DNA from 4 places in the Parabacteroides sp. KHUB-02 genome. Region 1 is predicted to be linked to each of the others. Evidence: riboswitches for the same ligand, from Rfam matches in the RefSeq annotation. Region 1 holds a riboswitch; each other region holds the start of a gene.
The links. Region 1 has a riboswitch for cobalamin ahead of ACYIA1_RS12160 (porin family protein). Riboswitches for the same ligand answer to the same signal wherever they lie in the genome.
Positions count from the first base shown of each region.

Region 2: another riboswitch for cobalamin. It lies ahead of ACYIA1_RS18220 (TonB-dependent receptor plug domain-containing protein); the one in region 1 lies ahead of ACYIA1_RS12160 (porin family protein).
Region 3: another riboswitch for cobalamin. It lies ahead of ACYIA1_RS06700 (sirohydrochlorin cobaltochelatase); the one in region 1 lies ahead of ACYIA1_RS12160 (porin family protein).
Region 4: another riboswitch for cobalamin. It lies ahead of ACYIA1_RS18150 (threonine/serine exporter family protein); the one in region 1 lies ahead of ACYIA1_RS12160 (porin family protein).

Region 1 is NZ_JBWQEV010000001.1:2,736,134-2,742,212, forward strand. Features, by position in the region: gene priA (replication restart helicase PriA) at 1-2,182, opposite strand, end outside; gene ACYIA1_RS12160 (porin family protein) at 2,270-2,878, opposite strand; cobalamin riboswitch at 3,171-3,373, opposite strand; gene coaW (type II pantothenate kinase) at 3,393-4,247, opposite strand; gene scpA (methylmalonyl-CoA mutase) at 4,377-6,079, opposite strand, start outside.
Region 2 is NZ_JBWQEV010000001.1:4,300,546-4,306,624, forward strand. Features, by position in the region: gene ACYIA1_RS18215 (putative transporter) at 297-1,979, shown strand; cobalamin riboswitch at 2,089-2,293, shown strand; gene ACYIA1_RS18220 (TonB-dependent receptor plug domain-containing protein) at 2,332-4,335, shown strand; gene ACYIA1_RS18225 (DUF5074 domain-containing protein) at 4,356-5,720, shown strand; gene ACYIA1_RS18230 (ABC transporter substrate-binding protein) at 5,720-6,079, shown strand, end outside.
Region 3 is NZ_JBWQEV010000001.1:1,543,579-1,549,657, forward strand. Features, by position in the region: gene ACYIA1_RS06690 (PepSY domain-containing protein) at 1-119, opposite strand, end outside; gene ACYIA1_RS06695 (TonB-dependent receptor) at 138-2,519, opposite strand; gene ACYIA1_RS06700 (sirohydrochlorin cobaltochelatase) at 2,666-3,583, opposite strand; cobalamin riboswitch at 3,712-3,909, opposite strand; gene aspT (aspartate-alanine antiporter) at 3,995-5,692, shown strand; gene ACYIA1_RS06710 (bifunctional aspartate transaminase/aspartate 4-decarboxylase) at 5,705-6,079, shown strand, end outside.
Region 4 is NZ_JBWQEV010000001.1:4,279,566-4,285,644, forward strand. Features, by position in the region: gene ACYIA1_RS18135 (alpha/beta hydrolase) at 1-461, shown strand, start outside; gene ACYIA1_RS18140 (PepSY-associated TM helix domain-containing protein) at 458-1,561, shown strand; gene fldA (flavodoxin FldA) at 1,676-2,185, opposite strand; gene ACYIA1_RS18150 (threonine/serine exporter family protein) at 2,304-3,641, opposite strand; cobalamin riboswitch at 3,692-3,888, opposite strand; gene nrdG (anaerobic ribonucleoside-triphosphate reductase activating protein) at 4,155-4,655, opposite strand; gene ACYIA1_RS18160 (anaerobic ribonucleoside triphosphate reductase) at 4,689-6,079, opposite strand, start outside.

The DNA of each region.
Region 1 (6,079 bases):
TCAAACGGTAGTAAGGCGGGTAACGGAACATACTACGCTCGCTCAATTGCAAGCTCACCATTTCCTTATAAGCAAAATGCTGCACCATACGGATCAAAGGATGCTCCGGCTGAGTAGTCTGCAAGATCACCGTACCCCGCTTATCCCGTCGTCCGGCACGTCCGCTAACCTGTACCATCAATTGATAAGCCCGCTCGTGCGCCCGGAAGTCAGGGAAATTCATCAGGCTATCGGCACTCAGGATTCCGACCACGCTGACATTCCCGAAATCCAATCCCTTCGACAACATCTGGGTACCAATCAAGATTTGTGTCTTCCCCTTCTCGAAATCCGAGATGATCCGCTCGTAAGCCGTGCGGGTACGGGCCGTATCGAAATCCAGCCGCTCCACCTTCGCCGCTGGGAATTGCCCAGCGATCTCCTCCTCTACCTTCTCCGTACCGAAGCCTTGCATCTTGAACTCCGTCCCCTTACACTCGGGACATACCTGCGGCAAGCGGTAGGTATAACCGCAATAATGGCAAACCAGCTGATTATGCGCCTTGTGGTAGGTAAGGCTAACGTCGCAATTCACGCAACGAGGCACCCACCCGCACCCTCGGCACTCGATCATCGGGGCGAATCCCCGGCGGTTCTGGAATAGGATCGCCTGCTCGCCCCGGGATAGGGCCTCCCGCACCTTCTCCACCAACAGAGGGGAGAAAAGGGTATCTTTCATGATCTTCTTGCGCTTTAGCTCCTTCACGTCCACCGTAATAATCTCCGGCATCAAGCAATCACCGTAGCGGGTAGATAACTCAACCAGACCGTATTTCCCCGCCGTAGCGTTGAAATAAGAATCGATGGAGGGGGTGGCGGAACCCAATAAGGTCTTACCGCCGTGCATACCCGCCAAGACGATGGCAGCGTTACGGGCATGGTAACGGGGTGCCGGGTCCTGCTGCTTATACGTATTCTCATGCTCCTCGTCCACGATAATCAAGCCCAAGTCCTTAAACGGAAGGAAGAGGGACGAACGGACCCCCAATACCAGCATAGGCTCGTCGTTATGCAATAGCTTATTCCAAACTTCCACCCGCTCGTTATCCGAGAACTTAGAGTGGTAGACCAATAGCTTATCCCCGAATAATTTCGCCAGCCGTTCCGTGATCTGGGTCGTGATAGCGATCTCCGGCAACATATATAAAACCTGCCGCCCCAGCCGCAAGACCTCATGGATCAAACGGACGTATATCTCGGTCTTACCACTGGAAGTCACGCCATGAAGCAAGCAGACCTCCTTCGTCTTGAAAGCCTCATGGATCTCTCCATAGGCTTTCTCTTGCGCCGGACTGAGCGGATTCGGCTCTTGCAAGCGGCAGACAGATACTTGCAAACGACCCACCTCTTTCTCGTAACTCTCCAAGATACCCCGTTTCAGCAGCCCCTCCAATACCGCAGAGGTATAACCACTGCGTTCCAATAGCTCTTTCTTGGAAAGCTCCTTCGATAAAGCGGGATTCAAGGTATGGCTTAAATCCAAGAAGCTGACCAGCAGAAGCTCTTGCTTCTTCGCTCGTTTCAAATCCTCGAACACCGCCTGTAATTTCGTCTCATCCCGGTAAGCCTCGGCCAAACGGATAAACGCCTGTGTCTTGGGAACGAATCCTCGCTTTAGCTCCTCGCTCACCTCGACCGCCCCTTTCACCATCAAGGAAGAGACGATCGGGACAACATTTCGAAGACCGGTCTTCTTCTCCAACTCCGAGATCGTCAATTTCAAAACCCCGCTAAAAGCATCCAGTACCGCTTGCTCGTTCGGGCGCAAGGGGGCGGTGGCCTCGAAATCCTCATTATAAGTAACCGTCGTCTCGCTTTCCAACTTTAAGCCGGAAGGCAAGGCCGCCTTATACACGTCGCCCAGCTTACATATATAATAAGAAGATATCCATTTCCAGAAACGGAGTTGCGGACGGCGGAGCACCGGCGTGGCATCCAGCAAAGCGTAGATCTCCTTCGTCTCAAAATCGGATACCGGTTCCCGGTCGTGTACCTCCATGACGATAGCCGTATAATATCGTTTCTTCCCGAAATGCACGATCACCCGGCAACCGGGAGTCACGGCTCTCTCCAGATCTTCGGGTATCCGATAGGTATAGCTATTCTCCAAAGGAAGGGGAAGTATGACGTCCGCGTATTTCATTCAAACAGGTGTTTCATTACGAGCCCAAAAATAACAAAAAAGGCCGGACTTCTAAAGCCCAGCCTCTCTCATTTTATTTTCACCTATTTAGAACAAGATCGCTGCCGTGATAGACCATCCACGGTTCTTTCCGGCACCGTCGGAGAGGTTCACCTTCTCAATACTATAGTTATCAGTCAGTCCCAGACCATAATTGAAACCCACCTGCAAGTGACTGATCAGCTCCACGCCGGCACCGAAGTTAAGACCTGCGCTGAAATTCTTCGCCTTCACCTGATCCGCTACGGAACCCGGGATATCCCAAAACTTATCACCGCCTACACGGAAACCGATATACGGACCGGCTGCCAGATACGCCTTGACGATCGGTAAGCCGAATTTCCATTTCAAGTTGACCGGAACATCGATATAATCCGTCTTCATCGAAGTCTTCACCCCGCCAGCCGAGGTCGTTTCCAAACCTTTTTGCGAATACAACACTGCCGCATCGATCCCGACACCGACCAACGGTAAGGTCGTCTCGATCATCGGACCCACTTGGAAGCCGGTTACGTTATCCGCTTTCAACACGTCCGAGTTGAAATGAACAGACGATATATTCACACCTCCCTTGATACCGAATTTAAGCTGAGCGTTCGCCGGAAGCGCCATCAACGCTAGCAAGGCAACCATAACAAGTCCCACAATTTTCTTCATATTCATACTTCTTTTGTTAATTACTCGTTGCAAATAAACGCACTTTTCTAATAATAAACAAATATTCTCTATAGAGTGTTCACGGAATACCCCAGTCCTTTAAACGCAAAGAAAGCATGCATCTTACACACGGAGCTCATCCCGTCGGTCAGATTCATGCTTCTTTCCCTAATTATTATGGCAAAATAATTATCCGAAACCATGAGACGACTTGATAAGAAAACCTTGGATAAAGAATAGTAAAAACCGGATACGGTTCTTGCGTTCTCTTCCGGCCTTTCCTCGAAGCCGTCGAAAATATACACGCCTTGCAGGTCTTCTGACTTACTTCCGGTCTTAAGCGCCTTCCCATTCACTTGAATGAACAGTGGCAACAGTATTGCTCAACCCGTTTATGAAGCTTACAGCAGCGGGACTGTCCGGGATTCTCACCCGATTCCCTTTTAATCCCTATCCGGCGATTGCCGAAAGGGAACAAAGCATGTAGCAAAGATACATAAAGTTTTGATGTAGCCTAACACTTTCCACAAAAAATATCCTTATATTCCCGGTTCCTGATATAGCATAAAGCCGCCCCGATAGCCGTGCGATATTCGGCATACTCCGGTATCTTGAAATGGACATCGCACATCTCCTCCAGACGGGGGAAAATATCCGGGCATTGTGGCAAGCGAGTCAGGTTACCGATCAATACGATATTCTTGATATCGCCATTTAACGAGGCGAAAACAGCTCCTTGTCCGATGGTCTGCAAGACCATATGAACGATACCGAGAGCGATATCCTCAACCTTAGCGTTCGCGTCCGCTTTTCCGAAAATAGAGGCTGTCACGTCCAGCGGCAGGCCGGGTAGCGGATGCGGCGTAATATCCCGGATATGCAAGTCGATATCATTCAAGGAACCGTGCTCGGCCAAAGACGCTATTTGGTGAAAGTCATGCGTTTTCAATAATAGCTTAGACAAGCCGAGGATTGTTCCGCCACCGATACCCAATCCCCCGATATGCTCGATCGTGGAGCCTTGTACCTTGACAAAGGAGGTACCCGTTCCCATGCTGACCACCAATAGACTGTCCAGTCCCGTATTATATTGCGCCCCTAGCCCATTCGCAAGGAACTCATCCGTCTTCGCAGTTGGTAAGCCATATAAAGGTTGATCGATATAGGCGCTACCTACACCCGTCAAGATCACTTTCTCTATATTCGAGAGCGAGATGTTATTATCATAAATATACTTACCGAAGGCTCCGAATAAAGAGGTTACCGGATCGGTAGCTTTCACGAACATCGGGTTCTTGATCTTCTTATCCTCCACGCCGACGATCTTGGTCGTGCTACCTCCCACATCTATACCTATAACGATTCCCATGATTCTTTCCCTTTTTAATTGAATAATCGCTACAAAAGTACATAAACCCGCATACAATACTAAAAAAGGCCGGACAAAATCAATTGTCCAGCCTCTCTTTATTTAAAAACCGTAAGGTCTAAACTCTATTTATTCGCCTAACAAGATCTCAAGGATCTGGCAAGCTGCCTTCGATACGGAAGTACCCGGGCCAAAGATAGCGGCAACGCCAGCCTTATACAAGAAGTCATAGTCTTGAGCCGGGATTACACCTCCAGCAATAACGATGATGTCCTCACGACCTAGTTTCTTCAACTCCTCGATAACCTGCGGAACCAACGTCTTATGACCAGCGGCCAAAGAAGAAACGCCCATTACGTGAACGTCGTTCTCCACAGCTTGACGGGCAGCCTCGGCCGGAGTCTGGAACAACGGTCCCATATCTACGTCGAAACCACAGTCCGCATAACCAGTAGCGACAACCTTAGCGCCACGGTCGTGTCCGTCCTGACCCATCTTAGCGATCATGATACGAGGCTGACGGCCTTCTTTCTTAGCGAATTGCTCGCAAAGCTCGCAAGCTTTCTGGAAGTCTGCGTCTTTCTTAGTTTCTGATGAATACACGCCTGAAATAGTTCTAATGATTGCTTTATAACGACCTACAACCACCTCGCAAGCATCGGAGATCTCTCCCAATGACGCACGCAAGCCGGCAGCCTTAACAGCCAACTCTAATAAGTTGCCCTTCTTCGTCTTCACGCACTCCGTGATATCAGCCAAAGCTTTTTGAACAGCGGCTTCGTCACGGTTAGCACGCAACTCCTTCAAAGCGGCGATCTGCTCGTTACGTACGGCTGTATTATCGATCTCAAGGATATCGATCGGATCTTCCTTCGGCAAACGATATTTGTTAACACCAACGATGGTCTGAACACCAGAGTCGATACGAGCCTGTGTACGAGCGGCAGCTTCCTCGATACGCATCTTAGGAAGACCTGTCTCGATGGCTTTCGCCATACCACCCATGCTCTCGATCTCTTGGATCAATGCCCAACCTTTATGTACCAACTCATTCGTCAAAGACTCTACATAGTAAGAACCAGCCCACGGGTCGATCTCCTTACAGATCTTAGTCTCTTCCTGAATGTAAATCTGTGTATTACGAGCGATACGAGCAGAGAAGTCGGTCGGCAAAGCGATCGCCTCATCCAATGCGTTCGTATGCAAAGATTGTGTATGTCCTAATGTAGCGGCCATAGCCTCGATACAAGTACGTCCTACGTTATTGAACGGATCTTGCTCGGTCAATGACCAACCGGAAGTCTGGCTATGTGTACGCAATGCCAATGATTTCGGGTTCTTAGCGCCGAAGCTCTTCACGATCTTCGCCCACAACATACGAGCCGCACGCATCTTGGCGATCTCCATGAAGTGATTTACACCGATAGCCCAGAAGAATGACAAACGGGGAGCGAACGCATCCACATCGATACCGGCGTTGATACCGGCACGAAGATATTCCATACCGTCGCACAACGTATAAGCCATCTCGATATCAGCCGTAGCACCAGCCTCCTGCATATGATAACCGGAGATAGAGATAGAGTTGAACTTCGGCATCTTCTGAGAGGTGTACTCGAAGATATCAGCGATAATCTTCATGGAGAACTCAGGCGGATAGATATAGGTATTACGTACCATGAACTCTTTCAATATATCGTTCTGGATCGTACCGGCCATTTCCTCCAACTTAGCACCTTGCTCCAAACCTGCGTTGATATAGAATGCCAATACCGGAAGCACACCACCATTCATGGTCATGGAAACAGACATCTTGTTCAAAGGAATACCAT
Region 2 (6,079 bases), 1.6 Mb from region 1:
CTCGAGGGATTAGGAAAGCAGTACGAAAAGATAAGCAATATCTTAAAAGGAACAAAGACGTATGAAAAGGATCTGTTCGCACTGTCGTGCGACATTTGAATGGCCGGTAACCCTTTTGCCGGAAGAGGAAAGTTTGTCTAAATTATCAGCATAAGAAATAGAAAATATATTAGTAAATGTTGTTAGAATGGATGCCAGATTAAACTGGGATACTAAATGTTCAATATGTGTATCTCTGCCGAAGTGATTCGCCAGAGGTACTTTTTTATCTTAAATTAATATATACATGAATAGATATGGAATGGATTAATGAATTGTTATGGGGAGAAGGGGTAGGGCATTCTATCCTTTTGTTATCCGTTGTGATCGCTCTGGGGATCCAGCTTGGTAAACTGAAGCTATTCGGTATCTCTTTAGGGATTACCATGGTACTGTTTGTCGGGATCTTTCTCGGGCATTTCGGTTTTACGGCGAATCCGTCGGTCGTTCATTTTTTTAGAGAGTTTGGTTTGATCTTATTTGTTTACTCGGTAGGTATGCAAGTAGGCCCCGGATTTTTTTCTTCGTTTCGAAAGGGAGGGATCACGTTGAATATGCTTGCTTGCGGTATTGTTTTTCTAGGGGTGATTACTGCCTTGATTATACATTATATTACAGGCATTCCTATACCGACAATGGTAGGTATCTTATCCGGAGCAGTGACGAATACACCGGGATTGGGCGCTGCTCAACAGGCTTATTCAGATATGACGGGGATCTCGGATGAAACGATCGCTTTAGGATATGCGGTTGCCTATCCGTTAGGTGTGATCGGCATTATCTTGTCGATGATTTTTATCCGTTATGTTTTCCGTATCTCTTTTGCGAAGGAGACGGAACAATTGGAAGAAGAGACGGATACGGAATCGGGAGGAGAGGCTGTACCTATCTCTTTGGTGGTGAAGAATCCGGCGATTTTTGGTCGTAGCGTAAGTGAGCTATCTAAATTGTTGGAACACCGTGAATTTGTTATTTCCCGTATTTTACGTAACGATACGAATCGGATAGAGATCGTGGCGGGGAACACGGTATTGAATGGGGATGATAAGATTTTTGTTATTACCGCAGAGCATGACGTGGAGGCGATAAAGACTTTTATCGGTCAAGAAATACAGATGGATCGTAAGCAATGGATTCCGGCGGAAAGCCAGTTTATCAGCCGGCGTATTTTGGTTACCCGGTCTGAAATCAACGGTAAGCAATTAGGGGCTTTGCAGTTACGCCGTTTACATGGAATTAACGTGACTCGGATCAATCGTGCGGGGCTGGAGTTGGTAGCTACTCCTAATCTGGTCTTGCAAATAGGCGACCGGGTGACAGTGGTCGGTAGTGAATTGGCGGTGGAGAAAGTTGCCGAGACGCTGGGTAATTCAATGAAACGCTTGAATGAACCTAATTTGGTGACTATTTTTGTTGGTATAGTTTTGGGTATTATCGTGGGAAGTCTTCCTATTAGTTTTCCGGGTATTCCTCAACCGGTGAAATTAGGATTAGCGGGAGGTCCGTTGATCGTTGCGATATTGATAAGCCGGTTCGGTTATCGTTATAAATTGGTTACTTATACCACGCAAAGTTCTAATTTACTATTGAGGGAATTAGGAATCACGTTGTTTCTCGCCTGCGTGGGATTGAGTGCGGGTGAAGGTTTTGTCGATACGATAGTCAATAAGGGTGGTGTAGCTTGGATCGGTTATGGTTTTATAATAACGTTATTGCCTCTACTGATTATCGGTTGTGTGGGAAGGTATTTTTATAAACTGAATTATTTTACGTTGATGGGATTGATTGCGGGAAGTACGACCGATCCTCCTGCGTTAGCCTATTCCAATATGGCGGCAGGAAATGATGCGCCGGCGGTTGGATATGCGACGGTTTATCCATTGACCATGTTTTTGCGTGTGTTGACCGCACAGTTAATGATATTATTCTTTTATACATAGAATAAATATTTTGTTGTTAGTAATGTTTAGAAAAGTGTAAACTCCCTAGCCTTCCGCCGAAGTGATTCGCCGGGGGGCTTTTTTGTTGCTAATCAAAAAGTAAACATGTATCTTTGCGGCCAATCAAGGTGTAGATGTTATCGATTCCGATAATAATCAGTAAAAGGGAATCCGGTGCGAGTCCGGAGCTGTACCCGTAGCTGTAAGTCCTTGGAGCCCCGGCAAATCTTGTTGCCACTGCCTATCGGATAGGCGGGAAGGTAGCCGACAGAGGGTGGACGAGCCAGAAAACCTGCCATGATTTTGTTATGCGACGTTTCGGGTGAAGACGTTGGTAAATCTAAATGTTGCTATGCGAGATTTATATCTTATAAGATGCCTATGCGTTTTTAGCGCATGGTTATTCTCTTTGGGTGTCGCTTACGGTCAACAGATCGATACGACGGCCTATCACGAGCTTTCCGGGGTGGAAGTGGTGGAGAAGGTACGTCCGTCGGTCACCCGTGAAGGTACGCCTTTGCAAATTATGGACCGGGCGGGAATCGATCGCTTGGGAGTACAAGACCTATCCGAGGCCGTGAAACGCTTCTCGGGAGTTACGGTACAGGATTATGGGGGGATCGGAGGATTGAAAACGGTCTCGGTACGTAGCTTGGGGGCGAAGCATACCGCCGTCAGTTACGATGGGGTGACGATTACGGACGCGCAAAGCGGGCAAGTCGATATCAGCCGTTTCTCGTTGGATAATGTGGAGATGGTTTCCTTGTCAATCGGGCAGTCGGATGACATTTTCCAAACGGCAAGGGTGTATGCTTCGGCAGGCGCCTTGAATATACAAACCGGAAAGCCCACGTTTAAAGACAAATCGTTTCATACTTATCTTAAGGTTAAGGGAGGTTCCTTCGGGCTTTTTAATCCTGTGCTGCATTATGATCAAAAATTAGGAAAGCGTTGGAGCGCATCCTTACATGGTGATTTCGTGCGTGCGGATGGACAATATCCCTATACATTAATTAATGGGGAATTGGAAACGAGAGAGAAGCGAAGAAATAGCGATATCCATTCTTTCCATTTGGAAGGTAATCTATTCGGCGATTTTGGAAGGGGAGGCGAACTTTCCTTTAAGGCGTACTATTTTGATTCGGAGCGGGGGCTTCCCGGTTCTGTTAATTTATATAACAAGAACACTTCTGAACGATTATGGGATAATAACTTTTTCGTGCAATCGGGGTATAAGAATGTTCTTAATGAGAAATTTACGCTACGGGCCATGGCTAAGTATAATTATGCTTTTACTCGTTATTTAGATATAAATGATAAATATGCTGCGGGCGAACAAGTCGATTTGAATACACAGAATGAGTATTATGGCTCTGTAGGTTTGCTGTATACTCCTATAAAGTATGTATCGGCGACGTTGACTACGGATTTAACTCGCTCTATGCTGGACAATAATTTTGTGAACGGCCCTAATCCAAAGCGAATGGCCTCTCAATCAGTACTAGCGGTGCAATATAAGAACAGTCGATTCACGGCTACCGCTAGTTTATTGGGAACATATATCACTGATAAAGTGGAGCAAGGGGAAAAACCGGATGATAAGAGGCGTTTATCCCCGGCTGTAAGTTTGTCTTGGCGGCCATTCTCGGAAAGTACTTTGCGGATACGTGCCTCTTACAAAGATATATTCCGGGTTCCTACATTTACGGACTTGTATTACCTCCGTATGGGAAATACAAATTTGAAACCGGAAGAAACTTCCCAATATAATGTAGGGGTAACATGGAGTTCTTCCTGTGGGGATTGGCTGCGGCATTTCAGTATTTCGGCGGATGGATATTATAATACGGTGAAAGATAAGATCGTGGCTTTACCTACCATGTATGTTTGGAAGATGATGAATATGGGCGAAGTGGATATTAAAGGGGTAGATGTAAATTTATCTACACAATTCCGATTGCCCTTACGAATGAGCTTGCTTTTGGCTTCCACTTATTCTTTTCAATACGCGGTTGATGTGACAGATCCGGAAGCTAAGAATTATAAGGATCAGATTCCTTATACACCTCGTCATTCTGGCACGGTTTCCGTAACCTTGGAAAATCCATGGGTAAATGTCTCTTATATACTGACTGCGGTTGGTGATCGTTATGCATTGCCGCAAAATATAGATCGGAACAGGATTGATTCTTATATAGAACAGAGTATTTCTATAAATCGAGATTTTCGTTTTCGATATTTCGGTTTGCGTTTGCAAGGTGAATTGTTAAATCTTGCGAACGTGAATTATGATGTTATTCAGTATTATCCCATGCCGGGCCGTTCTTGGCGTTTAAGTATTTGTTTATCCTATTAGTAAACTATAAAAGTAAAGTAATGAAAAAGAAGAATTTAGTTTGTGTCTCTGCCTTGTGTGCATTGATGTCTTTCTCGTTTGTCAGCTGTGATGATGACAATGAGCCTTCACTGAACATACCAAATGTATCTGTAACTAATGTCAGTTTTACGGATGAGAATCCGGAAGCTTTAAAAGTTAGTGGAACCTTAAATTGGACAGCTCCGTCTTCTGTTGACAATGTAACAAAGTACGTGATTTATGGTTCCTCTGATGGAACCGCTAAAGATATGAAAATTGCGGAGGTAGAAGTTGGAACACATTCATATGCTATTACGGATGTCGTAAATATAGGCTATTTATTAGTTATAGCCGCAAATGCGGAAGGTGAGTCTTCTGTTTATGCTTCCGTAAGAGTTATTGATTTTGTGAAGGATAGTTCTTTCATGGCTTTATATTTCTTGAATTCGGGCAATATGGGAAATAACAACTCTTCTTTATATATGTACGACATAGAAAAGGATGAGGTTGTCCCCGATTATTTCTTGGCTCAAAATGGCAGGGGGCTGGGAGATACGGCACAGGATATGATCGTGTATGGCGATAAGATGTATATCGCGGTATATGGAGAGTCTACGATAGAAGTGACAGATCTGAAGGCAAAATCCATTAAGCAAGTCAAGACAGAGGGGCAGCCCCGTTATATGGTATCAGAGGGTGGAAAAGTCTATATTAGCTATTATAATGGATATGTCGCTCGTTTGGATACCGCATCCTTGGAGGTTGAGGCGAAAGTAAAGGTCGGACGGAATCCGGAACAATTGGCGGTATCTTCTAATAAATTGTTTGTCTCAAACTCCGGAGGTATGGATTACAGTACCGAGGTTGGGTATGATAAAACGGTATCAGTGGTTGATCTGTCTACTTTTACAGAGATAAAGAAGTTGGATGTAGTATTGAATCCCACACGGATACAGGCGGATGAGCAAGGAAATGTATATGTGGTTTCTATGGGTAACTATGCGGATATACCCAATACGGTACAAAAGATAAATACGGAGACTTATGAGGTTACTTCCCTTACGAATTGTCCAAACGCAACGGAGATGGCCTATGAGGATGGCAAGCTATTTCTGTTCTATGCGCAATGGGGAATGTCTAGCTCTGCATTTTTAACATTTGATACAAAGAGCCAATCTGCGGGAACGAGCTTTATTACAGATGGAACCTCAATACAATCCCCTTATTCAATCAGTGCCGTGGGTGGAAATGTCTATGTCGCAGAGTCTGATTATAAGAATAATGGCGATATCTATTGTTTCGGAGGTGACGGTAAATTGTTCAAGAAGTTTGAGGCCGGTTTAAATCCCATGAAAGTAGTCCTCGCTCAAAAAGATAATATCTAATGCGATTACTGATTCTCTTAGGGTTCGCTTTCTGGATGGTGGCATGTACGCCATCCGGAAAGCAAACTTCTTCCAAGGAAGCTCTTTCCTCTGATAGTATTCAATATGCCCAAGGTTTCACGGTTCAGCGCTTTGATACCTATATAATGGTGGAAGTTCGTGATCCGTGGGATAGCACCCGTCTGCTTCAACGCTATTTATTGGTAGACCGGACAAAGTCGGTTCCCGGCGGATTACCCAAAGGGACGATCGTGAAGGTCCCGGTAAAAGATATTGTGATTTATACTTCTGTCCATGCGGCTATTATTGATCAACTGCACGAAACCGATAAGGTTATAGGCGTTTGTGAGCCTCGTTAT
Region 3 (6,079 bases), 1.2 Mb from region 1:
CGCGGGAACGTATGGTAGATCATTACCAATCCCGATAGGAACCAAACGAGAAACAGGATACTGAACGCCGTGCCCAGTATCCTGTGTATAAATAGCGTGATCTTTGTCAATAGATTCATGAGCGTATGTTCTATATATTATAATGTATAGGAGATAGCCACTTGGAAATTACGAGGCATGCTTGGCACCATCTGTTGTCCGAGCGCTTGGTTATAATAATTGTTGTCAAACAAGTTATTCAAGTTGAATGTAAGGTGAATATTGTTGTTCAACAAATAAGACATACCGAAATCGGTTACCCAATACGGATCGAACCAAGAGTTGTTAGATGTATTACGGTATACTTTACCGGTATAACTGCTACTCAAGTGAAATTCCAGATTCTTCAAGACACCCCGAGGGATGGTATAACTGCCGTATGCGTAGAAAGTCTGGTTCGGTACGTTGCTCTGCCAGTTTCCTTCTTGGCTATTCAATTGTTGCTTTGTCTCATCCGGGTTATTGCCATAGATAGCCTCGATCAATTCCGGATCCTTTATTTCTTTCATCTCCCGGATCTTGGAGTCGTTCAATCCATAACCGATCGTCAGCGCTAAGGTGCTTACCGGAGAAAGAGTGACATCAAAATCAAAACCTTTGGAATCTTGTACACCCACCTGTCCGATTACACTCATCGTGGTAGTCTCGCCGTTTACTTCCTCTTGATAGTTGTTGGTCAACGTAGCCGTACTGTTCATCTTCCGGATATAGAACAAGCTGGCATTGGCGCTTAATATATTGTTCAATTGATATTTAAGACCCACCTCGGCTTGGTATCCTTTCTCCGGCTTAAATACTTCCTCATTGCGAGCAGGCTCGAAACGATTTCCATCACCTCCTACATAAATGACGTTATCTTGATAGAACGTACGGATCGGCTTGAAGAAAGAGGCGAAAGACGCATAAATGGATGTATTCGGATGGGGCAGATAGACCGCTCCGAAACGATAAGTCAACGCCTTATTCTTTATCATATTGAAGCTTGAATGCTCCTCATACTCACGTCGTCCGGTAGGAGTTGTAGCGCTGGCGGACATATAACGGAAAAAGTCGTAACGTAGAGCGGCTAATACCTTCCATTGCTCGTTGAACTCAACCATATCTTGAAGATAAAGGCTGTTGGAATAATGATGCGTAACCGTTGCTTTCGAGAATTTACTGGTCATATATCCCATGCTATGCGGATCATAAACGGATACATGCGAATAAAGGCCGGGACCCTGAACATCATCTCCTAAATTATAGCCCGAATAGCTGGTACGATTCAAGGCGACGAAAGAGTAACCTCCCATATACGTATGCTTTATCTCACCCGTCCTGAATTTACCGCTTAGCTCGAGCGTATTGGCTACCGTCTTGGCTATATGGGAGAAGCGAAGCGGGAAAGAAAGATATACACTGTCCAAACAGATATATTTTTTCTGGCCGTTTTTCATATAATAATGATCATAGATCGGATCATCACTTTCGAGATAGTCGAGGGCTTCCGTCCCAAAATAGTTGATATCGTCGTTATTGTAAGAAAGGCGATCTGTTAGTTTCGCGCCGTTCCAAAAAGTATGTGTGTATTGCGTCGATACGTTCCATGCGTGATTCTTCATAAAGTCGGACTCGTTATTGTAGCGAGCCTCACGGTCAAGTCCCGGTAGCATCTCATTTTTATGGAGATATAACTGTCCTGTTTGCACATTATATACATCATTTGCCATTAAATCGGGAAGACCGATCTCCGTCCCATAGAAGTCGCGGTTAAAACCTCCGCGAACATCTAATATGTCACGTTCCGTCATTTTAGCTTGCAATGCCAGATAACCGGAAAAGCGACGGTTGCCATTATCACGCCAGCCCTCTTGATCGGAAAAGTTGACATTGGCGTAATAATTGACCGGACCGACCAATTTACCGCCCATGCCAAGTGTCGCCTCTTTATTCTCGTAACTACCGTAGGCCAATCGAGCATTAACGCTCTGTTTCTCTGACGGGGATTTACGAACGATATTCAAGGTTCCACCTACGGCTGAATGTCCGTAAAGTACAGAAGCCGGTCCCTTTAATAATTCAATAGACTCGATACAGGATAGATCGGGTACGGGATAAGAGTTGTTTATTGCCGAACGTTCATCGCGGATACCGTCTATCATCATGATAGAATGATCGAAACCACGGATCGACAATTGTTGAAATGCGCCATAAGATGTCTGGAATCGTACGCCCGGCATAAAGCGTACCGCATCTTGGATATTACGGATACCTCGCAACTCCAAACTACTCGCCGTAATGCTATTAATTGAAATAGGAAGATATTTCATAGGTACGTCCAACTTCGTGATTTGTGGACGTGGCTTGCGTGCGGCGGTCGCTACGACTTCTTGAATATTGAATGTCGTATCGGCGAAATTCGTGTACTCATTCTTGTGTTGTGCCTGCATCGTACTGATACATAAGGCTGTCAACGGTAAGATTGTCAAAACTCTTTTCATATATTTAGCATTATAACTGTTTATTGTATGCATGTGAAATCCCTTTCGAAAGAAATTCCATTTTCCTTCGAATGAAAATTTAGTTTCTTTCGGAAGGAATTACTTTTTCTTCCGAAAGGAATAAAACATAGATTTGGAGAACTTTTTTAGTCCTTCTCTACCGCATAAGCTTTCTTCTTATCAACGATATCGATCATCTTATGTTTAGCCATGAAACGGGCATGTTCGATGAAGATCTTCTGAATATCCGGATTCTGTCCCAGACCTTCCATAAATACGCTTACCTCGTAGCCTTTCTTTTCCAGTTCCTCTTTCCAATCACCGGCGATATCGTTTTTCGCATGGTCTCCGGCGACAAACATAAATGGCATCAACAAGACTTTCTTCGTTCCATTGGCCTTTACTTGGGCTACCATCGTATCAAAAGTAGGATAGCCCTCGATGGTTCCTACGGAATAATCCTTGAATCCCTTCTCCTTCAACATATAATCCAACATGGCATATTGAGCCGTCGCCGGAGTATAAGTGCCATGGCCTACCAATAAAGTAGCGCCTTCTTTCGCCCCATTTTTTGTGATAGCGACGATTACCGCCTCATAATCCTCCGGTGTATACAATAAAGGATTACCGATACGAATCTCCTTGAAAGAAGATTTCATGGTGGCAACATCCTTACGTAAGGATTCCATCTCGATACCTTCGATTATATTCGTGGATTGGATCAAGACATGTGTATAACCATCAGTCTTTAATTTTTCCAAGGCCTCGATCGGGTTCAGTTTCTCTACGCCACGAGCTTTTAAGCGGCGCATTACAATGCGAGAAGTCCATGCCTCACGCAACTCAACATCTTTGAAAGCTTCTTTCGCTTTTTGATTGATCGCGTCGATTGTCAAGGCACGGGTATCATCATGGGTTGTTCCAAAATGTACCATCAATAAAGCGGCCTTATCGCCCGGTTGTAAAGAGGCGAATAAATCGGATGCTACAAAATTCTCGCCATCGTGCGCACGACAAACTAGGCTGATGACCAGCAGGAAGAAAGATAGTAAGTGTTTCCTCATCATATGAATATATTAATAATTAGATTACATATCAATCCCACGGAGACAACGTATTATTCTGTCTCCAACATCTTTTAGATATAGGTGATATTTCTATCCTCTTAATTACTCCTAACCCCGGGAGGAATTAATCATTACTTCGCTTGGCAGGTTTCCTGACTGGCTCGGAAAGCAACCTTCCCATCTTTCTTAAGACAGTGGCATAGCAGAACGCTTTCCTTTTCAAGAGCTTCACAGTAGCGGGCACTGTTCCGGATTCTAACCGGATTCCCTTTTATAGAGTTGTCGGTAGACAAACTCTATCACCTAAGCGGTCGCAAATTTATATAAATAATCCCGAAAAGTAACAACATCTTTCAAAGAATCCCTGTTTCAATAGCATCTTTTTTGTTTAACATCAAATAAATAGATATGGAATGGATAACTAATTTACTTCAACATTATCCGGAGCTAGCTATTTTCATAACCTTAGCTCTCGGTTTCTGGATTGGCAAGTTTAAGATAAAGAAGTTCACGCTGGGAACGGTTACCAGCGTATTATTGGTCGGTGTATTGATCGGGCAATTAAAAATCGATATAAGCGGACCGTTAAAGTCCGTCTTTTTCTTGATGTTCCTCTTCGCTGTAGGATATAGCGTTGGGCCACAGTTCTTCCGGGGATTGAAAAAGGAAGGTCTTCCTCAAATGCTTTTCGCCGCCGTCATGTGTATATTTTGTTTGATCGCTCCTTTTTTGTTAGCGAAACTTATGGGATATAACGCAGGCGAGGCCGCAGGATTATTGGCGGGCTCCCAGACGATGTCGGCAGTATTAGGAGTTGCCGAAGATACGATCGGACAGATGAATATTAGCGATACGGATAAAAGCGCTATGGTAAATGTAATGCCCGTGGCCTATGCGGTAACTTATATTTTCGGTACGGCAGGATCCGCATGGTTAGTGAGTGATATCGGGCCACGTCTTTTAGGAGGACTCGACTACGTGAAAAAAGCGTGTAAAGAGCTAGAGGCTAAAATGGGAAATAACGACGAGAGCGAGCAACCGGGCTTTATGCCAGCCGCCCGTCCGGTAACTTTCCGGGCCTATAAGATTAGTAATGAATGGTTCAAGGATGGCAAAAGCGTAAAGCAGTTGGAGGTATATTTAGACCAATTGGGACGGCATTTGTTCGTGGAGCGTGTCCGTATTAATAATGTAGTAACCGATGTTAAACCGGATTTGGTTTTACATACCGGAAATGAGGTTGTTCTAAGCGGTCGCCGGGAATTCGTGATCGGAGAGGAGAACTGGATTGGCGACGAGGTCAATGACATTGAATTGCTTGATTTTCCGGCAGAGACGTTACCCGTACTAGTGATCCATAAGGAATACGTGGGGAAAAAGATCTGCTATTTACGCAATCAATCGTTCATGCATGGTGTTAGCATCAAGTCCGTAAGGCGTGCGGGTATCAATATCCCGGTCTTGGCCGCTACGGTGATAGATTCCGGTGATATGCTGGAATTGGTAGGCATGAAATCAGAGGTAAATAAAGCGGCGACGGCTTTAGGATATCCCGATCGCCCAACCAATCAGACCGATTTGATTTTCGTGGGTATCGGTATTTTCTTAGGGGGAATTTTAGGTTCGCTCGCGATTCATTTCGGGGGTGTCCCGATTAGCCTAAGTACGAGTGGAGGTGCTTTGATAGCCGGGCTCGTCTTTGGATGGCTTCGTTCTAAGCATCCGACCTTCGGGCGTATTCCGGAGCCTTCCGTCTGGATATTAAATAATTTGGGATTGAATATGTTTATCGCCGTAGTCGGTATCACGGCGGGTCCCAGTTTCGTGACCGGATTGAAGGAAGTCGGTATAAGTTTATTTATTATCGGTGCTTTAGCGACATCTATCCCGCTTATCATCGGTATTCTGATGGGACGTTACGTTTTTAAGTTCCACCCGGCTATTACTTTAGGTTGTACGGCGGGTTCACGTACGACAACTGCCGCATTAGGAGCGGTGGAAGATGCCGTAGGAAGTGAGACTCCAGCCTTGGGCTATACCGTTACCTATGCGGTAGGTAATACTTTATTAATTATCTGGGGTGTCGTTATCGTACTAATCATGTAATATATATAATGTATGGAAAAGAAGAAAATACAGATCACGAGAGAATATGAGAAAAAGATGTCGGAGATTAGCCCTTTCGAGCTAAAGAACATCTTGATAGAGTTAGCGGATGAGAGCGCTCGTAAAAGTACGCACATCATGCTGAACGCAGGAAGGGGAAATCCAAACTGGATCAGTACGGTTCCACGGGAGGCATTCTTCCTATTAGGGCAGTTCGCCTTGGAGGAATGCCAGCGGGAAACCGAATTGGCAGATGAGATGGCCGGAGCCGCAGGGGTTCCCAACCGCAAAAGGATCGCGTCTCGCTTCGTACAGTTTCTAAAGAAACATGCGCAATCTCCCGGCGCTACTTTATTGAAGGGTACCTATGAATATCTGGTCACGGAA
Region 4 (6,079 bases), 1.5 Mb from region 1:
CGCAAGGAGGGGGAAGTGAGGCTTTCAGTAAGTTTCTTACGGAAGAACTTCGTCCTGCTATCGATAGTGCCTATCGCACGAACGGCTGGAATATGCTTATCGGTCATTCGTATGCGGGGCTTTTCACCTTGAATACGTTTCTTCGTCATACGGAATTATTTGATACCTATCTAGCGGTCGACCCTAGTTTGTGGTGGGATCAGGGGCGGTTGGTCCGGGAGGCGGAGGCTTTGGTTGCAGGCCGGGATTTTAAAGGGAAAAGCCTGTATATCGGTGTCGCGTCTAAAAAAAGGACGGACCGGGTGGACATTCATCTTGACAAAGTGAGTTATCTTCTTTCGGAGGTTTTGCCACAAGCGGAGAACCTGCGTTTCTTTAGTAAATCATTTCCCGACGAGAACCATGGAACGGTAGCGGTTCCGGGTATATATGACGGGATTAAACAATTATTCGGAAAATGAGAAAATTCTTTGCGAAAGTACATTTATGGCTATCGGTACCTTTTGGCATTATTATTGCGATTGTCTGCCTGACCGGGGCGATTCTCGTCTTTGAGACAGAGATATTAGAATTAGGCTACCCTTCCCGTTATTTTGTAAAGGAAGTAAAAGGGGAACCTCTCTCGCCTGCCGCCTTGATAGAATCGGCACGCCAACAATTACCCGATTCGGTTCGAATAAACGGTATTCGGGTATCGTCTGACCCGAGACGAACTTATCAACTGGTATTACCGGGGAAAAAGGCCGCGGGTTTTATTGATCCCTACACCGGGGAGGTGACCGGGATGGATGACGGACAAGGTTTTTTCCTGAAAATGATGCGTCTTCATCGTTGGTTACTTGATGAGTATAAACGGGATGGAAGTTTTTCTTGGGGAAAATCAATAGTTGGCTATGCGACTTTGGTCTTGGCGATTATTATTATAAGTGGAATCGTAATTTGGTATCCTCGTAATAAAAAAGTATTGAGAAACCGGTTGAAAGTAAAGACCAAGGCTGGTTGGTTCCGTTTCTTCTATGATTTACATGTCTCCGGGGGATTCTATGCGGCATTGCTCCTGCTTATCTTAGCGTTAACCGGATTAACATGGTCGTTTGGTTGGTATCGAAATGCCTTTTATAGTGTCTTCGGTATTAGTGCAAACCCGCCTCAAGCGCATCATGCTCCAGCTTCTTCCGGCGCGAAGAAACCCGCGAAGAAAAAGACGGATTACACACAATGGGCTGAGGTGTTATCGGCATTGAAAAGCCATTATCCGGACTTTAACTCAATCACGATCCAAGATGGCTCCGCTACGGTTTCTACGGCCCGTTATGGAAATACAAGAGGAAGCGACCGTTACTCCTTTGATCCTGCTACGGGTGAGATTACGGAAGTCCAATTATATAAAGATCTCCCAAAATCGGGGAAGATAAGAGGATGGATTTATTCCGTACACGTCGGCTCGTGGGGGGGAATGACTACCCGTATATTGACTTGCTTAGTTTCCTTGTTGGGGACGATCTTCGCGATAACCGGCTATTATTTTTGGATAAAGAAACAATTCAGGAAACTGAGATGAAAAGAAAGAGGTATGTTTGACCCACATACCTCTTCATAAATCTAAACCAATCAAGTTGAATACGCAAACGTTGTAATATTAAGGTTAAACAGTTATGTATGTAAAAGTGTGCGTCTATTCAATTCCTTCTTTCCTTATAGATGCCAACCACTGGTCGATCCGCCCTTCTGTTTGATCGTCTTCATTCATTTCATCCAAAGGAAGTCCGACGAACATACCGTTTATGCAGGCGGTGGAACTGTCAAATGAATATCCCGAAGCATCTACAGCGCCAATGAATTTGCAACCTGTATTTCGCAGGTCGGAATAGATCGTACCGATGGCGTCACAGAAAGTGTCGCTAAAAGAGGCTGAGTCTCCGCAACCGAATAATGCGACGGTTTTCTCACTTAAGTCCAGCTTTTTCAGTTTCCCTAGATAACTATCCCAATCATCTTGCAAATCTCCGGCGCCCCAAGTGGAACAGCCCAATAACAAGATTTCATAAGGCGCTACATCAGCGGGAGAAGCGTTAGATACGTCATGAATATCTTTGTCTTCCACACCCAGCTTCTCTGCGATACGTTTCGCGATCCCTTCCGTCGTTCCTGTAGACGAGCCGTAGAATATTCCTATAGTCTTCATTTTTATTTGTTTTTATAGTTTGATAACGAAAGCAAATATCCGATATCTTATTAGTCTCGGCAATACCTATAAATATGTATTTTGAGGGTCGCGAATACCCACGAATGATCAGCTAAAGTCACCACTCAATAAACTTACCTCTTTGCCTGCGTTTCTCCAACTCCTCTTGCAGATAGCGTTGGCGATCCTTAGCGATGTAACGACGGGCGAAGATATTGGGGACGGCTACACCTAAAGAGATACAAAGGATGATGAGGGCGGAGTTAATACCATTGGAGAAGGCGTTCGTAACCTCGCCGATCACCCCGTGAAGGTTGATAAAACCTAATAACGAGCGATACATCAATACTCCCGGGATCATTGGGATAACAGAAGGGATCGTCAATACATGGTTCGGTACATGGAACCAATGAACCGCTTTCACTGCGATCAGGCTGACAACGAAACTTCCCATAAACGAGCCGATCACGGGACCATAGCCCAGCTCGAAGTTCACGAAGTTCCGGATGCATACGGCGATAATACCGCCTAAAGCAACCACCCATAATAAACGGCGTTGGATATTGAATATCATAGAGAAACCAACGGCGGATATGGCGGCCGCTATCGCATATACGTAATACGGATCATGCGGGACCATACTTAATTCGCTGAATTTATGGTCGATCGATACGTCATTCATTACGAGTAAGCGTAAGGCGAAAGCGATACCGAAAGTCATTGCCGCTACCATCATCACCGTGTTTGCGGCACGGGTAATACCGACCAGCAAGTGATTATCGATCATATCGTCTACAAAATTAATCAAAGGTACGCCCGGTACGATGAATAGGGCACAAGCCAGTAACGGGAGATACGGAGTACCGGATATTCCCAGAAAAGATGAGGCATATGCTAGACAAGTACAAATAAAGGCGGCAAGAGCGATCCCCATGTAGGCGTTAAGGCCAGCCTCTACACAACGGGCACGCACCCTGAAACCGATAAAAGTACAGATCGAGGTTAACAAGAACGCGATCCAGTCTCCTCCAAATAACTTACAGAAACCTCCACAAGCGAATCCTGCTCCGATCGCTACGATATAAGGGGTATAATTTCGAGGTTGGCGAACTATCTTTTCCAATTCTTCCTCATATTTATCCAAGGAATAATCTTGTTCGATCGCCCGCCATGAGAGCTTGCTGACCTGTGATATCGTTGTCATGTTAATACCATGTTTCTCGCATTTCTGGAATTTGGAGAATGAGTTTCGCTCATCGCTTACGTTCACCATAATCATGGTCCATCGGATATCGATATGCAATTTCTCCTCGGGAATCCCCATAAAGGCGGCCACCCGCTTCATGTTGCGCTCGATACGGTTCGTATCGGCGGCACTTTCCATCAACAATTTTCCCGTACGGAGCAAAAGATCCAATTTGCGCCGTAATAACAATACTTCCTTGTCTGTCATCATCTTCTTTTTGTTCTTATATATGTGTTCTCTATACCCTAACCCACGAGGATATGAATCTTAAATGAATGGCAGGTCTTCTGACTGACTCCCATTCTAATGCCTTCCCGGCTTACTAGGCCAGTGGCGAAAGTAGTATTAGAATGTTAAAGGAGTTTCACAGCAGCGGGACTGTACCGGATTCTCACCGGATTCCCTTTTAATCCGTATGCCCGAACGAGCGTACGGAACCAATTCGGATGCAAAGGTATGAAATCATGCTAATATCCGTCTCGCTTCAGTAAGAATAATTATCCGGATACTTATATATTCTTTGTTGAATGCGCTTCTATTCTATAAATCACGACGTGGTCTGTACAAATCACGCCGTGGATTTTATAAACCACGCCGTGGTTTGTACAGACCACGTTGAAAATTGAGGAATAGATGCTGATGTAATTCTCTTTATATATAAGAGAACGGATGTTTATTTCTTATTCCGTACAAGATTTTATGCATGTGTGTGCCTTAAAAGCCTTAAATAAAAGGATCGTACTTGTATTTTACGATTTCCTTTTTATTTAAAGAAGCTTGTACGTCAATTAACCGTTGGTTGCTGCTTCCCCGGAATAAAAGGCTCTCATCCCGAAGGGTTTGTTTGTAGCGGCCATCTACCAATACGTCGATATAGGATAATAAGGCGGCTTGTGCCGGGTTCTTTATCAGGTCCTCGAATTTATATCCCGTGTAGCACCAGATCGTCTTTTGGCTTTTTTCCTTGATCGCCTTGGCTACCTCGGTGAAGCCTTCCGGCTGGAACATGGGATCTCCACCACTGAAGGTGACGTTGGCGAACTCGTCAGCCAGCACTTTCTCCACGATCTCTTCCGTTCTTACTTTCTTCCCTTTATGGATATCCCATGATTCGGGGTTGTGGCAACCCGGGCATTTGTTCGGGCAACCCGCCGCATAGATGGCGGTCCGGAATCCCGGACCGTCTACGGTGGTATCTTCGATGATATCTATGATAGACAACATGGTAATTGAAAATTGACAATTGACAATTGAAAATTAGTTGTGGGTGATGCGGTCGTTCAGCTCGGATAGCTTGGCGTTGTTCCAACGGTCGGTGGTTCCTACCAAGTAACCGGTGATGCGTTGAAGTTTGTCCAAGTGTTTGCTGCCGCATTTCGGGCAGGCTTCCAGATTCGGGGTGGAGTTCTCGTAGCCACAATCCAGACAACGGTTACGATTATGGTTTACGGAACCGTATCCGATATTGTATTTATCCATCATATCCACGACACGCATGATCGCTTCGGGGTTATGGGTAGCGTCGCCATCCATCTCTACGTAGAAGATATGGCCACCACGAGTCAAATCATGATAAGGAGCTTCCACTTCGGCTTTATGACGGGCACTGCACTTATAATATACCGGGACGTGATTAGAGTTCGTATAATAATCCCGATCCGTGATACCCGGAAGCGATCCGAACTTCTTACGATCTTTTCCCGTGAACTTGCCGGACAAGCCTTCAGCCGGAGTTGCCAGTACGCTATAATTGTGTTGGTATTGCTCAGAGAATTGGTTGGCGCGATCCCGGATATACGTAACGATCCTTATGCCTAAGGCCTGCGAATCCTCATCTTCGCCATGATGCTTCCCGGTAAGGGCTACCAAGCATTCGGCCAGTCCGATAAAGCCGATGCCCAAGGTGCCTTGGTTGATAACGGAGGCTATCGAATCGTTAGGCTTCAATTTTTCCGAGCCTAACCACAAGGAAGACATCAACAACGGGAATTGCTTCGCGTAAGCGGTTTTCTGGAACTCCATACGCTCATGCAACTGACGAGCCGTAAGTTCCAGCATATGATCCAGTTTAGCGAAAAACAGGGCGATACGTTCCTCCTTGTTCTCCACCTGCATGCACTCGATAGCCAATCGCACGATATTGATCGTCGAGAAAGAGAGATTACCCCGTCCGATAGAAGTCTTCGGTCCGAAACGATTCTCGAATACACGGGTACGGCACCCCATGGTCGCTACCTCGTGGATATAGCGCTGAGGATCGTCCGCTTTCCAATCCTCGCTTTGGTTGAAGGTCGCGTCGAGATTCAAGAAGTTCGGGAAGAAACGACGGGCGGTGACCTTGCAGGCCAATTGGTAAAGATCGTAGTTACGGTCTTCCGGCAGATAGCTTACGCCTCGTTTCTTTTTCCATATCTGGATCGGGAAGATAGCGGTCTCGCCGTTACCTACGCCTCTGTAAGTGCTTTTTAATAACTCCCGGATGATGCAACGACCTTCCGCCGAGGTGTCGGTCCCATAATTGATGGAGCTGAATACCACTTGGTTGCCTCCACGGGAATGGATCGTGTTCATATTATGGATAAAAGCCTCCATCGATTGGTGTACACGGCTTACCGTGCGGTTGATGGCATGTTGTATAATGCGTCTAT